Regions from separate parts of the Lysinibacillus sp. 1 U-2021 genome, predicted to be linked through region 1. Evidence: riboswitches for the same ligand, from Rfam matches in the RefSeq annotation. Region 1 holds a riboswitch; each other region holds the start of a gene.
What was found. A riboswitch is a leader RNA that binds a small molecule or an ion and turns the genes downstream of it on or off. The one in region 1 is predicted to bind S-adenosylmethionine.

Region 1 (2,201 bases):
TCGGTGAATTTTTAACTTACTATTTAGGAGAGGAACTGGTGAAAAACCAAATTGCACCAGTCCTTGCAGGTGTTTATTCGGGAGATTTACATCAGCTTTCTATTGGCTCTACTTTACCGTATTTAATTGATTATAAGAATGATTTTGGAAGTATTATTAAAGGCTTTGATGCGAATCGTGAGCAATTTGTTAAAGCAGCGAACAAAAAATTTATATCCTTTAAAAATGGTTTATCTTCTTTAATTAATCGACTTGAACAAACCTTATCCGATGTAGAAATTATCAAGGGTGTTACTACACTAAATGTTCAAAAACAAGATAAGAACTACACAATTTCTTTAGCTAATGGTGAAATTATTGAGTCAGATTATGTCGTTTTAGCATTACCGAATGATTCTGTCCAAAATCTGCTACAGGATGAATCTTTAAACCGCTATTTTAACCAATTTACGACAGCGTCAGCAATTACTATCTATTTAGGTTTTGATGTGCCAGACGCTAAATTGCCAGCAGATGGAACGGGCTATATTGTTTCCCATAATTCAGACGTTACTTGTAATGCAGCAACTTGGACTAGTCGTAAATGGAAGCATACATCGAAAGAAAATAAATTACTTGTGCGACTCTTTTATAAGAGCATCAATCCAGCCTATGAGCAACTACGTGCCATGACTGATGAAGAATTGGCAGCAGTTGCTTTAGAAGATGTGAGAAAGAGCCTAGGAATAGAGGAGCAGCCAACTGTTGTGAATGTAACAAAGTGGATTGATCAAATGCCTAAATATGATTTAGCGCATCGTGAAGCATTACAAGGACTACTACAAGAATTACATGAGAACTATCCTAATTTATCGATTGCAGGGTGCTCATATTTTGGCGTAGGTATTGGTGCTTGTATTCAAAACGGGAAAAAAATTGGCGAAGAGCTTGCAAATGAACTTGCCAATTTCTAAGATTTTAAGTGAAAAAAAACTTTGTTATGTGAAATAGTCTTGACTCATTCGTCAGTAAACGATATGATTCTTTTAATTATTTAAAAAATTCATACTTAATTCTTATCAAGAGAAGCAGAGGGACTGGCCCATTGAAGCTTCAGCAACCAACTTTATTGTCAGGTGCTAAATCCAGAAGACCGTTGAGTCGAAGATGAGAAGGAACAACAATGATGAATCGTTAAAGCCTTCTTTTTTTATGAAAGAAGGCTTTTTATTATATAGAGACATAGGAAGAGAGGCTAATTTTATGGGATTGCTTGAAAGGTTAAAAACGCATGTATTGACGGCAGACGGTGCAATAGGCACAGTGCTATATGGCTATGGATTGGAGTATTGCCATGAGGAAATGAATGTTCAGAGACCCGAGTTAATTGAAAAGATTCATAGAGAATATATTGCAGCTGGTGCTGACATCATTCAAACGAATACGTACGGTGCAAATGCCATTAAATTAGCTCGCTATGGATTAGAATCAAAAGTCCAACAATTTAATGAAGCTGCTATCACCATCGCAAAACGAGCAGCGGCTGATGGCGGTCAATTTGTTTTAGGAACAATTGGTGGTATTCGGGGAATTCGTAAAAGTGATGCAACCTTGGATGAAATATTAGCGACTATTGAAGAACAAGCAAGCGTCTTACTTGCAGGGAATCCAGATGGCCTTTTACTTGAAACTTATTATGATTTTGAAGAATTAACAGCAACCTTAAAGATGCTACGAGAAAAAACAAAATTGCCGATTATTGCACAAGTTTCTATGCATGAGCCCGGTGTTCTACAAAATGGGATGTCTTTAAATAATGCTCTCCATGAGCTTGAAGCCCTAGGTGCTGATATTGTTGGTGTCAATTGTCGACTAGGTCCACACCATACTATTCTAGCATTTGAAGGTGTAGAACTTCCTAATAAGGCATTTATGTCGGCCTATCCAAATGCATCACTTCTGGACTTAGAGGATGGGCGTGTCGTTTATGAATCAGAAGCTGATTATTTTGGTCGAGCGGCTGTTGAATTGCGTGATCAAGGTGTACGTTTAATAGGGGGCTGCTGTGGTACAACACCCAAACATATTGCAGCAGCAAAGAAGTATTTAGAAGAGTTATCACCGGTTCAGGAGAAGCATGCGAAACCTGAAAAGATTGAGATTGTTCGGGAAGCGGAGCCAACAAAGTATGAGCCTCTTCATGAAAAGGTTAAACGTGAACG
Region 2 (2,201 bases), 2.2 Mb from region 1:
CATGGTTAATGGCCTTCCAACATCTTTTCGAGGGACGTGCTTCGGCCGTATTTGTCATGCTAGCAGGAATAGGGACAGCCTTAATGACTCGTCAGGCTAGAGAGAGTAAGGACCCAATCCTTCTTCGTCAAAATCGACTTACTTTGTGGAAGAGGGCGCTTTTGTTATTTACGATAGGGATTATATTATATGCAATCGGCTGGACAGGAGATATCTTACATTATTATGGCGTGTATATGTTTGTTGCTGCTTGTTTGATTGCCCAATCCAAGAAAATGATGATCTTCATAATTGGTGCCATCCTTATCCTTTCACAATGGCTTCAAATTCAATTTAGTTACCTTGCTGGTTGGCATCCAACATATGTGCTACTAGAGTATCTTGATTTTTGGACACCAGCTGGATTTATAAGAAATTTGATGTTTAATGGCTATCATCCACTATTCCCCTGGATTTGCTTCTTTCTGATAGGGATGGTAATGGGCACATTAGATTTAACAAATCATACATTAAGAAAAAACTTACTGGTGATAGGCTTATTGCTAGTCATCGTGACTGAGACTTGTTCAACGTTATTCATTAAGATGACAACCATTCATTTATTAGATGTAGAGAGTGCATTGTATTTATTTGATACAGGACCGATTCCACCGAATATGATGTATGTCCTCTCTAATTCGGCTTCGGCTATTGTTATCATTGTTGGCTCCATCTATCTTGTAGAGACATGTAAAAATAAAGTTATTCAATCTTTCATATTAACTGGACAAATGTCTTTAACGCATTATGTTGGCCATGTTGTTATAGGCATTGGAATACTAATTATTTGCCAAAAGCTGGAGAACCAAACACTTGCTTTTTCCATGCTGTATGCCTGCTGTTATTTTTTAGGATGTGTCGTGGTTTCTGTATGGTGGAGGACTAAACATCATCGAGGCCCACTTGAATTCATGATGAGGAAATGGAGCTTGTAATAAATTAATGGATTGCCATCTATTTCTCACTGACTAGGCATAAAATACTTTAGGTATAGGGAGTCTTTTAATCTAAACGACATATTGCATAGTATTCAACTAGGTTTTCTAATATTTTGTATTGACATTCCTATAGCAGAATTATAGAATTATTTTCAAGAAACGCAGTACTCTTATCAAGAGAGGTGGAGGGACTTGGCCCAATGAAGCCTCGGCAACCGAACAACAGGTGCCAAATCCAACAGATGGTGTCTGAGAGATAGGAGGGGCTATCAATCAGTTTGATGCGTTGGCCTCTTTATGAACAATAAGGATAAAAAAGAAGGGGTGTATCGTATGGCTCAGTCAGTAAAAGTAGATGATAAGAAACTAGAGGCAATTGCGAAGGCGATTCAAAATCTTGAATTTGGTGAAGTGCATATTACGATTCAAGATGGTGTGATTGTGCAAATTAATAGGCTTGAAAAGCAGAGATTTCCGCAGAAAAAATAACAATGATTTCAGTAGAACTTATGTCAAACGGCCACCTATAAGCATGAAGGATTTCCTGTGCTTACAAGTGGCCCTTTTTTTGTGTAAAGGCTAGCTATAAAAGCTTTTTGGTATGGGACCGATATGACGGCGATGATAAAGCAAAGGCTCTTTTTGAGCATTTGTAATGTCTACGACCTGCCCAATAAAAATGGTATGGTCGCCAGCATCGATTTGCTGAAATGTTTTACATTGTAAATTAGCTGCTGTATCATGTAAAATCGGTAGTCCTAAAGAGGAAGTTGACCATTTTGCTTGTGCAAAGCGATCAGGGATTTTACTGGCAAATAGTGTACATAAATGCTCTTGATCACTCGCTAAAATATTGACCGCAAAATTTGGCGCAGTCGTGAAATAAGGATGGAGCTGAGATTTTTTATCGAGTGACCACAAAATAAGGAGCGGGTCGATTGAAACAGATGCAAAGGAATTGACGGTTAAGCCAATCGGTTTTGTGTCATGACATGTCGTGACAACTGTTACGCCTGTAGGATAATTACCTAATGCCAATTTAAAAGCAGCTACTAAATCTGTCATTCAAATCACCTCTTTATGAAATTAGTGAACGGAGTTTGTAGGTAAACGAAACTTTTTTTCATATCCTACTAGTAACTCCTTTTCTTGAGTAAATTTTAAACTAATCAAACATACAGGTAAAGGTAATGGGGAAAGAAAGGGGAATGGCCATGACTTTAT
Region 3 (2,201 bases), 620 kb from region 1:
AACAAGCAAAAGGAATTCTTAGCAAATCAGTTTATGGGCAAAGTGTGGCATTTCTCCGTATTTCAGCCATTAGCATTACTCTATACGCCGGTCCTGAATGTGGCTATACGGGCCCCATTTTATATCGTGACTTAGGTTTAATGCCACATTCACTAGTATGGAGTATTCCGCACAATCAACGTAAAGCACAACTGACATTTGATCAATTGTTGCAATTAGATGCGGATCATTTATTTATTACATTTGATAAGCAACATTCCATTTATGAAAATGAGGAACGTGCTATTTTAAAAACTCCTACTTGGAAAAACCTAGCTGCCGTTAAAAGCAGCTGTGTCTATGAAGTAGACTTTTTAACATGGATGAATTATGGCATTTTATCACATAGTAAAAAAATTGATGATGTCTTGAATGTACTTGGCTAAAAAAAGCTTACTTTAGCTTCCTTTTTAAATGGTGAGGAGGACAAACATTGCACCGCAAAATAACACCGAATGTAGTTTGGCTACATAAGATAGGATATCAGTTATAGGATAGGAGGAATGACCTTGTATTACAATCCTTATCCGTATTTTGTGCATCCCTATCATTATCCAACATCGCCTATCGCTAATCATTTTGCCATTAGACCCTTTTCGCAACATTTAGCAATGCCGACCAATAATCCTTTTCCACCTGTCGATACACACAAATTAAAAGCTTCAGCAACACGGATAAAGGCGATGATGCAGCAAGCCCAATTACTTACGGATAAAATAGATAGCTCCCAACAATTCGCACATGATTTAATGAATGCTGCTCAACTTTCAAATAAAACAGAGGTTGAAAAATTAATCACATCAACAGGTATTACGATGAAATTTGAAACGAACTATACACCAGACAGTTTTAGAATACGTCTGATTGATAATGATTGTTGTGGAGTCACCTTGAATTTGAATTGGTGAAAATTCCCAGTGAACTTGTAAACTATAAAAAACTATGCTAAAGTGTTTGTATTGTTATTTCTGAAAATTCTTATATTACTTTTCTTATCAAGAGAGACGGAGGGATTGGCCCGACGAAGTCTCAGCAACCAGCTAACAGTATGGTGCTAATTCCAATTGGCAAAATGATCAGCCTTGAAGATGAGAAGAAGAACTACCGTTGTTTCAAGCAGGAGTCCTCTTCTATTAGGGGACTCCTTTTTATTTACCACTATTTTTTACAGAAAGCAGGGAAATCGATGTCTAATGAACTTTTGCAAGCATTGCAATTACTAAAATCGAAACAGTGGGTTGATTTAACACATACATTCGGCCCTAATTCTCCACATTTTTTTATGTTTGAGGACGCTAAATTTGAAACGTTATTTTCTCATAAGGATGGTTTCTTCGCTCAACAATTCACGTTCCCTGGTCAATATGGCACACATATCGACCCACCCATTCATTTTGTGCGAGATACTCGCTACTTAGAAGAATTAGAACTAAAAGAGCTTGTTCTCCCCCTTGTTGTTATTGATAAATCACAGGAGGCTGCGAGCAACCATGATTTTTCATTAAGTGTTCAAGATATTCTTGATTTTGAGGACAAGCATGGAGAAATTGAAGCAGGAACATTTGTAGCATTACGTACAGATTGGAGTAAGCGCTGGCCAGATAAAGAGGCTTTCAGTAATAAGGATGCAGATGGACATAACCATATCCCTGGCTGGGGTTTAGAAGCTTTACAGTTTTTACTACAAGAACGCAAGGTAAGCGCAATTGGTCATGAAACATTCGATACGGACTCTGCTGCTGATTTTCGTAAAAATGGCAAGCTAGATGGCGAATATTTTGTGCTTGACCAAGACACCTATCAAATTGAGCTAATGACGAATTTGGACAAGCTACCTGCGAAAGGCGCTATCATCTTCAATATCGTACCTAAGCCAGAAAAAGCATCTGGCTTCCCTGTGCGATCTTTTGCTATTTTGCCATAACATAAAAGTCGGTATAGCGTATACCGACTTTTATTTTTGTCCATTTCTTTTTTTAAATAAAAAATAAGCAATGAGCATCCCTATAATAAATAAAAGAATAAGATAGATACTGTAATGGGTTAAATAGTATCCAACAAATCGCCATTTCTCTCCAAGCATCTTTCCTAATGATATAAATGTGAACGTCCAAATAAATGCCCCTGTATAGGCAAAAAGAGCAAACTTTCTATAAGGATAA
Region 4 (2,201 bases), 450 kb from region 1:
CCAGAAATCAAAGCTGGTAATGATTCAGGAACCAATACTTTCCAAATAATTGTAGAAGTTTTCGCTCCCATTGAACGAGCCGCTTCAATGACACCTTTATCAATTTCACGTAACGCAATTAATACCATACGAGCATAAAACGGTGCTGCACCGATAATTAAAGCAGGTAACGCCGCATTGGCACCACGAATTGTACCTAGTAACAACTTCGTAAATGGAATTAATAAAATAATTAATACGATAAATGGAATGGAACGGAAAATATTAACGAGTGATCCCGTTAAAAAGTTAACGATTTTATTTGCCCATAACTGATTGGGACTAGTTAAAAATAGAACAATACCAATGACTAACCCAAGAATAAATGTCACAACCGTTGATATAGCTGTCATGTATAAAGTTTCATACGTAGCTTGCCACATATTTTCCCAGTCTACATTCGGAAAGAGATTAGTTAGCATTTTCAATCACCTCCGTCTGTACTTCCACTGTATTTAAATAACGAAGGGCTTCAGTGACGTTTTTCTGAGAGCCATCAATTTGCACAATCAATGTACCATATGCACCATTTTTTGTTTGTGAAATATTTCCGTGAACAATACTTACTTCTACATCAAATTGTTTCACAAGATGTGAGATGACTGGCTGTTCTGTTTTTTCACCAACAAAAATAAGTTTGACAAGTTGTCCAGTTGGATAGTTTGTTTTAATTTGTGCTACCGTATCCTGTGTTTCCTTAGTGTCTGTAATTTGAGATACAAACTTCTTAGTAATAGCCGCCTGTGGGGCTTGGAAGACTTGCAATACCTCACCACGTTCCACAATTTCGCCTGCCTCCATCACTGCTACACGATGACAAATTTTGCGAATGACATGCATTTCGTGGGTAATCAGGACGATAGTTAAGCCTAAGCGTTCATTTATATCAACGAGTAAATCAAGAATAGCATCCGTTGTTTCAGGATCGAGTGCCGATGTCGCCTCATCACATAGTAAAACCTCTGGATTATTCGCTAATGCACGTGCAATTCCTACACGCTGCTTTTGTCCACCAGAAAGCTGGGATGGATATGCCTTATCGCGCCCTTCTAAGCCTACAAGGGCAATTAATTCCTTCACACGTGCTTCACGTTGAGCCTTTGGGAAGCCTGCGATTTCTAAAGGGAATGCAATATTTTCGGCAACTGTTCTAGACCAAAGTAAATTGAAATGCTGGAAAATCATACTTACCTTTTGTCTAGCCGCTCTAAGCTTTTGCCCTTTTATCGATGAAAATTCTTGATTGTTCACCGTTACTGTTCCTGCTGTCGGTTTCTCTAAACCGTTTAATAAACGAATCATGGTACTTTTACCAGCACCACTATAGCCAATAATGCCAAAAATTTCACCTTTATTAATAGTAAGGTTGACGTCTTTGACTGCCGTTAATTCGCCATTTGCTGTTTTGTATTTCTTTGTAATATTTTGAAGCTGGATCATAGCGAATACTCCTTTTCTCATATAGAAAACCCCTTCACTCACAGACAAGTAGAAGGGGTCACGTATAATACGTTAAACCGTTCTCTCATCTTTCAAAGAAAAATCTTTGGGTGATTTGGCACCTTTTCACATTGTGATGGTTGCCGGGCTTCATAGGGCACTTCCCTCCGCCACTCTTCATAAGAGTTCGATATATTTAATGTTTTAGTAATATATTTGATACTTTACCACGCTAGTAAAGTTCAGTCAATTGATTTTTTTAACAATTCATATAAAAATGGTACGGATTGAAAAGCATAAATCTTTTCTGTCACTTTTCCGCCATCACTGATGAGTAGACATGGAACACTTTCAATTTGATGCTCATAAGCAATGTGTTCCAAAAAGTTGATATTTGCTTTACCAATTTGTAGCTGTGGCAGTAATTGTTCAATAATGGACATCATTTTAGATGCCACTGCACATGTTCCACACATCGGTGTATATAAATAAAATGCAGTTTTGTCTCCTGACTGTTTAGCCGCTTCCCACTGCTCTGTTGACCATTCTTCCATTTACTCACGCAACCTTACAAAATATATTCATTATGGATTGAAAAATGTGCTCGCAGTAAAATCATCGCTAGCACTTTTCTTGGTGTCGTTTCTACTTCCTTATATGTTGGCATTGTGCGCAGATGCTCAGCTTCTGGATAATGTCTGTCCATTAATGCACGTAGCTTA

Region 2: it holds a riboswitch for S-adenosylmethionine, as region 1 does, so the genes downstream of both, QH639_RS14200 (YezD family protein) here and QH639_RS02830 (bifunctional homocysteine S-methyltransferase/methylenetetrahydrofolate reductase) in region 1, are expected to answer to the same signal.
Region 3: it holds a riboswitch for S-adenosylmethionine, as region 1 does, so the genes downstream of both, QH639_RS06090 (cyclase family protein) here and QH639_RS02830 (bifunctional homocysteine S-methyltransferase/methylenetetrahydrofolate reductase) in region 1, are expected to answer to the same signal.
Region 4: it holds a riboswitch for S-adenosylmethionine, as region 1 does, so the genes downstream of both, QH639_RS00400 (methionine ABC transporter ATP-binding protein) here and QH639_RS02830 (bifunctional homocysteine S-methyltransferase/methylenetetrahydrofolate reductase) in region 1, are expected to answer to the same signal.

Annotation. Positions count from the first base shown of each region.
Region 1 is NZ_CP123966.1:533,866-536,066, reverse strand. It holds gene QH639_RS02835 (protoporphyrinogen oxidase) at 1-953, shown strand, start outside; SAM riboswitch class I at 1,053-1,153, shown strand; gene QH639_RS02830 (bifunctional homocysteine S-methyltransferase/methylenetetrahydrofolate reductase) at 1,243-2,201, shown strand, end outside.
Region 2 is NZ_CP123966.1:2,756,429-2,758,629, forward strand. It holds gene QH639_RS14195 (DUF418 domain-containing protein) at 1-974, shown strand, start outside; SAM riboswitch class I at 1,145-1,240, shown strand; gene QH639_RS14200 (YezD family protein) at 1,311-1,466, shown strand; gene QH639_RS14205 (flavin reductase family protein) at 1,557-2,042, opposite strand; gene QH639_RS14210 (VOC family protein) at 2,192-2,201, shown strand, end outside.
Region 3 is NZ_CP123966.1:1,152,233-1,154,433, forward strand. It holds gene QH639_RS06080 (helix-turn-helix domain-containing protein) at 1-425, shown strand, start outside; gene QH639_RS06085 (YuzC family spore coat inner layer protein) at 543-947, shown strand; SAM riboswitch class I at 1,029-1,134, shown strand; gene QH639_RS06090 (cyclase family protein) at 1,226-1,963, shown strand; gene QH639_RS06095 (DedA family protein) at 1,994-2,201, opposite strand, start outside.
Region 4 is NZ_CP123966.1:83,865-86,065, reverse strand. It holds gene QH639_RS00405 (methionine ABC transporter permease) at 1-461, opposite strand, end outside; gene QH639_RS00400 (methionine ABC transporter ATP-binding protein) at 451-1,479, opposite strand; SAM riboswitch class I at 1,562-1,665, opposite strand; gene QH639_RS00395 (thioredoxin family protein) at 1,722-2,033, opposite strand; gene QH639_RS00390 (toprim domain-containing protein) at 2,048-2,201, opposite strand, start outside.